2 regions of the Vibrio sp. 704 genome follow, and region 1 is predicted to be linked to the other one. Evidence: predicted binding sites of a transcription regulator. Region 1 holds the regulator's gene; the other holds the start of a gene.

Region 1 (3,218 bases):
GGCGGTGAAAGCTTGATTGAAGCGAAAGCAGGAGAGGCGGCGTTTGTTTCTCCAGGCATCATTGATGTAACGAACATTGCTGAGTTACCAGATGAAGAGTACTTCGGCCCACTTCTGCAAGTGGTGCGCTACGAAGGATTAGACAAAGCCGTGGCGCTAGCAAACGATACGCGCTTTGGCTTATCTGCTGGTTTGGTTTCAACCGACGACCAAGAATGGGAATACTTCGTTGACCACATTCGTGCAGGTATCGTGAACCGTAACCGCCAGCTCACTGGTGCAAGCGGTGATGCGCCATTTGGTGGTCCGGGGGCGTCGGGTAACTTGCGCCCAAGCGCTTACTACGCAGCAGATTACTGTGCGTACCCAATGGCATCAATGGAAGGTCAAGAGACTGTCTTGCCTGCAACATTGAGTCCAGGTGTAGCGCTATAAGTTTTAATAATAGAGTCGCAACTATGCATTGCGGCTCACCTTGCCGGCGCATCATTTAGGTATGGGTTGTAGTGATCGTTGGCAGAACACGAAAAGTGAGCAAAGACTCGGAAAAGCGTGTTGACTGACTGGCATTTACCGTCACAGGTTGATGGTTGCTCGTTCATTATTCTGGACAACTTTTGTTGTGAACGAGCAGCCAACTTCCGCTTACCTTTAAACTCTACATCTCGTAACAAGGAGTCGTTATGACGCCCGATGTGTTATTTGAATCGCTATGGCAAGATTACATTCAACGTCTTTGCCCTTCGGCGGCTAAAGTGCATCAGCTGCTTCAAGAAGATGAGCCTCTGATTAATGATCATATAGCTTTACGTACCTTCAATATCGCGCCTCTTGGTATTGAAACTCTAGCTAAGCCATTTGTAGCTATTGGTTACAAGGCGTGTGGTGATTACGTTTTCGAAAGCAAAAAGCTGATTGCTAAGCACTATGAGCACCCAGATCCGAAGCAACCTAAAGTATTTATTAGTGAGCTAAAAGTTGAAGAGTGCTCGCCTGAGCTACAAGAGATTGTGAAAAATTTGGTGGCACAAGTCGATGCTGACAAGCTGAACGATAGCGCATTCTTACATGGTGGACGCTTGTGGGATTTAAGCTTTGCTGATTACCAAACGTTGGCTAAAGAAAGTGAGTACGCATCTTGGCTTGCGGCGCATGGTTACGGAGCAAACCACTTCACGGTGAGCGTTAACCAACTCAATGAATATGAAGAAGTGAAGCAGGTAAACGATCATCTGCGTACCGCTGGGTTTACCATTAATGAAAATGGTGGTGAAGTGAAGGGCACTCCTGAGGTGTTGCTAGAGCAGTCATCGACCATGGCAGATAAAGTAGCGGTTCGTTTTAGCGAAGGCACTGAAATTATCCCTGGCGGGTTTTATGAATTTGCTAAGCGCTATCCGATGGAAAATGGTGATTTGTACCCAGGTTTCGTGGCCGCTTCAGCTGACAAAATCTTTGAAAGTACGAATGGCTAAGTTTTAGGGTTAACCTGTTAAGCTTACTCATTAGTGTTCGCTGCACCCTATCTCATTTGGTCATGAGTAAATAAAAAGCCACCAATGTTGCCATTGGTGGCTTTTATAATTTTGTTCGTGTCACTCTAGTTCGAGATTAACGAGTACCGTAAACCACGATGGTTTTACCGTGAGCAGAGATTAGGTTCTGCTCTTCTAGCATCTTCAAGATACGACCCACTGTCTCACGAGAACAGCCAACAATTTGACCGATTTCTTGACGAGTGATCTTGATTTGCATGCCGTCTGGGTGAGTCATTGCGTCTGGTTGTTTTGCAAGGTTCAGAAGCGTCTGAGCGATACGACCAGTTACGTCTAGGAACGCCAGGTCACCTACTTTTTGGCTAGTTACTTGAAGACGACGAGCCATCTGCGCAGAAAGGCGCATTAGGATGTCTGGGTTTACTTGGATAAGCTGACGGAACTTCTTGAAAGAAATTTCAGCAACTTCACAAGGAGATTTAGCACGAACCCAAGCTGTGCGCTCTTGGTCTTCCTCGAATAGACCAAGTTCACCAATAAAGTCTCCTTGGTTTAGGTAAGAAAGGATCATCTCCTTACCTTCTTCGTCTTTGATAAGAACCGCAACAGAACCTTTAACGATGTAGTACAAAGTTTCTGCCTTTTCGCCCGCGTGAATTAGCGTGCTCTTTGAAGGGTACTTATGAATATGACAGTGTGAAAGAAACCACTCTAATGTTGGGTCGGTTTGAGGTTTACCTAGAACCATAATATCTCACTTCCTCTGCAGGGTACGCTTGCGCTATCCATATTTTAGCTAAGCCTGAATTAGGCCTACTAGAATAAGAGCACTTTTTATATGCTGCAAGCTCTCTTGTGTTTCGGTAAGAAATAGTATCCTTTTTCGAAAACGATTTCTTGATTTTAATCGTGCCATGATTGAGATTTTGTAAGCAAAACTGTGCACATGATCACGGTATGAAAAGTAAACATCTTCGCAGGCAGGTTTTTAGCCAATTTTCCCTGTTTCGATGAGCTGTTGTAGGATAGGCCGAACTATGAGCTCCATTGCAAAGCTCATCTTACCGCCGGGTACGACAATCGTGTTGTGGCGTGACATGAATGAGCCATCAATCATGGCCAGCAGATATGGGAAGTCGACATTCTTGATACCGCGTAGGCGAATCACTACAAAACTCTCATCCAAACTAGGGATGCCTTTTGCATTAAGTGGGTTGGAAGTATCAACGGTCGGTACGCGCTGGAAGTTGATGTGAGTACGAGAAAACTGCGGAGTGATATAGTTGAGGTAATCGTCCATGGATCGCACGATTGAGTCCATTACCGCTTCACGCGAATGGCCGCGATCGCGAGTGTCACGTACGAATTTTTGTATCCACTCTAAGTTCACAATCGGCACCATGCCGATTAAGAAATCCACATGTTGAGCAACATTAACATCGCCATCGACCACGCCACCATGTAACCCTTCATAAAACAGCACGTCGCTGTTTTCGGGTAAGTCTTGCCACGGTGTAAACGTGCCTGGCATTTGATTGTAGGGAACCGCTTCGTCAAACGTGTGCAGATAACGGCGCACGCTGCCAGTACCATCATGCCCGAACTTACGGAAAAACTCTTCTAATCCCGGGAAGTCATTAGCTTGTGGGCCAAAATAGCTAATGTGTCGACCTTGCTCGCGGGCTTTGCGAATTTCGATGTCCATTTCTGGGCGAGTAAAGC
Region 2 (3,218 bases), on a different contig from region 1:
TCAGTTCGCTGAGGCTGGATCAAGTTGTATCTTCGTTGCCAAGCTCTCAGCGTAACTGGTTTTACACCCGTGATTTCTGCGACATCTCGGATCGCGTATAGTTTTTCTTCTGAACTACAAACCATAGCGTAATCTCATCTCCTGCGGATACGGTTCTAAAAACTTCTGTTTTGCTAAATATTCGTCTGGGTAAGTATTTAAGTAATGCTTAATCAATGTAAGTGGTGCTAGCAGAGGCAGCATTCCGATACGGTAGTCGTGAATCACTGTCGCTAACTCTTCTTTTTCTTCTTTAGTTAGTGAGCGTTTGAAGTACCCTTGTAAATGCATCAACACATTTGTGTTGTTTTTGCGGCTAGCCCGATTCGTTAACGCCTTCATAAGTCCTAAACGATACTCTTGGTAAAAGTCTTCAATTTCATAATTAGCGACATCGGCAACTAAGCGGCCAAGGGAGCGGTATGACTCTGGGTGGTGTGCCATTAACGTCAGTTTGTAGCGCGAATGAAAGTCGATGATTTTGCCACGAGTAGGCTCACCATCCATCGAGTCGTAAAAGTCATTTAGACAAAATACTCGAGTAATAAAATTTTCTTTCAATACAGGGTCGTTAAGTCTGCCATCCTCTTCAACAGGCAACCAAGGCATTTTTTGCATCAATGTTTGCGTATACAAGCCAACACCTTCTTTCGCAGCACTGTTCTTGCTGTAAACCTTGACTCGCTCCATGCCACAAGTTGGTGACTTGGCACAAACGATGTAACCACAAAGCTGCTCGCTTTGAAGTTCATCTACTTTATTGGCCGAGTAAGTGAGCATATTGTCGGTATGATCATTTTCTGGATTTTTGGTTTCAACCAATGCAACACGCTCTTCATTAGAAACAAGACGAATGGTTGGACGGGGTACTGGCATACCTACGCCGACTTCAGGGCATACCGAAATAAAGTCAAAATACGGGCTAAGCTCTTTAGTCACAAAGTTGCTCACCTTATGACCAGAGTCAAAACGCACTCGTTCACCCAAAACACACGAACTGATACCTACTTTGATCGAAGATTCCATGATGACGCATCCCTATACAAAAAGTTTTGTTGTATAACTTATAGCAAGCCTTTCAAGATTGTACAAGAAAATAAGTTGTACAATTTAATCGTTTTACTTCACTCGAAAGTATTTCGATCAACCAGCTGTCAGAAAAAAGTTTGGCCCAAAAACAAAGAATTTGTGCGCGCAATCGACAAACTGCTCAAAAGCAAATCGATTGCTCTTTTGATTTCAACAGATTTGGTTATCAATAGTAGTTACAGTTTCTAAATGCGTGGTTTTTGTGACTAAGCTCTCAAGGGGCCACTGTACGTCCCGATATTATTGCCTCAACGAAAACGAACAAGTTCAACAGAATTGGTAATAGCGTTCTATAATAGAGGCGTTTTATCAAAACAAAACTTTGGAGAGCACTTATGGCAACCCCACACATTAACGCACAACCAGGTGATTTCGCTGAAACCGTTCTAATGCCAGGCGACCCGTTGCGCGCTAAATACATCGCTGAAACGTTCCTAGAAGATGTGAAACAAGTTTGTGACGTTCGCAACATGTTCGGCTTTACTGGCACTTACAAAGGCAAAAAAGTTTCTGTAATGGGCCACGGCATGGGTATCCCGTCTTGCTGTATCTACGTACACGAGCTAATCGCTGAATACGGCGTGAAAAACGTTATCCGTGTGGGTAGCTGTGGTGCAGTACGTGACGACGTGAAACTAATGGACGTTGTTATCGGTATGGGTGCTTCTACAGACTCTAAAGTTAACCGTATCCGTTTCAACAACCACGATTTCGCAGCAATCGCTGATTACGGTCTTCTAGAAGAAGCAGTTAACCAAGCGCGCGCTCAGGAAGTGCCTGTAAAAGTAGGTAACGTATTCTCTGCTGACCTGTTCTACACACCAGAAGCAGACATCTTCGAGAAGATGGAAAAACTAGGCATCCTAGGTGTAGACATGGAAGCGGCTGGTATCTACGGCGTAGCAGCTGACCTAGGCGCGAAAGCACTGACTATCCTGACAGTTTCTGACCACATCATCCGTGGTGAAAAACTAAGCTCAGAAGAGCGTCAGAAGTCGTTCAACGACATGATGAAAGTTGCACTAGAAACTGCAATCAACATCTAAGAGCAAATAGTAAGTAATAATTTGCAGCCAGAGTTATGCTGGCTGCCCGAATTATCCCGAGGGGGCGATTGTGTCTAACGGCGAACTGCCAAAAGACGCAGATGGGTTACAACTCAACTTTTGTAAAACATTGGCGTGTGACAACTTTGGATTGAGTGATGCAAAGCGTTACGTTCTGCAACATGCGAACCCTAAGCGTCCGGCGATGGTATGCCGTGAATGTGGAGCTTTCCCCCCCTTACTTAATAATCGCGATGTCGTGAACGAACTTCATCGCCTGCGGCACGTCCACAGTGACGGGTTGCCTGCTTGCCGTAATGATGATTGCGACAACTTTGGACTTTCTGTCCACACTCACAAACACCTCTATCACGCTTTCGGTTACAGTGGCGATCGCCAACGTTACCGCTGTAAAGTGTGTCAAAGTACCTTTGTCGACAAGTGGTCTGGTGCCAACAAGAAGCTTCAATTTCAAGAGAACTTGATGGGTTTATTGTTTACGGGATATTCCGTACGAGAAATCTGCCGCAAGCTTAGTATTAACCCAAAAACCTTTTACGATCATGTTGACCATATAGCTAGCCGCTGCCGCCGCAAGCTGGCAACCATTGATGCGCGCTGGGTAAACCACGCAACGCATTATGAATTGGCCTCAAACTATATTGCATTGCAACCGAACAGCAATAATGGTGTGTATTGGATTGTTTCTGGCGAAGCGCATTCTGGCTATATTCTTTGCCAGCACGTCAATTATTCCGCTGATGAAGAGCCAATCGCAACTCTCGATCATAATCCTTACGATGAGGTGTCTCGTTTTGTTTCCCAGGAGTACGTAGCGGAAGCAAGTGAGCCGCTTGCGGAACCTTCTCATCACCTCAGAGAGCGAATTGACCAAAAATACCAAACAATTTTGGCTCGCGGTAACGTAGAAGACCCTCTTGGTAATCTATCTGTATTTCATTACCCTTCAAAAGGGGCATTAGTCCGTCCGCCATACACCTCGTATGCACACTATTTGCACGTACTTGATATGTGCTGCCCAAA

Evidence for each region. Region 1 encodes CRP, which controls carbon source genes, mostly activating them, when cyclic AMP is high. Its sites were predicted from a motif close to TGTGANNNNNNTCACA; they were not measured.
Region 2: the regulator CRP is predicted to act here: its motif matches at 1,330-1,345, upstream of deoD (purine-nucleoside phosphorylase).

Annotation. Positions count from the first base shown of each region.
Region 1 is NZ_JAWOUH010000029.1:29,509-32,726, forward strand. Features, by position in the region: gene astD (succinylglutamate-semialdehyde dehydrogenase) at 1-435, shown strand, start outside; gene R7R24_RS22900 (DUF1338 domain-containing protein) at 684-1,475, shown strand; gene crp (cAMP-activated global transcriptional regulator CRP) at 1,612-2,244, opposite strand; gene R7R24_RS22910 (phosphoribulokinase) at 2,485-3,218, opposite strand, start outside.
Region 2 is NZ_JAWOUH010000002.1:47,042-50,259, forward strand. Features, by position in the region: gene R7R24_RS04115 (MerR family transcriptional regulator) at 1-125, opposite strand, end outside; gene R7R24_RS04120 (YbgA family protein) at 115-1,065, opposite strand; gene deoD (purine-nucleoside phosphorylase) at 1,464-2,174, shown strand; gene R7R24_RS04130 (hypothetical protein) at 2,245-3,218, shown strand, end outside.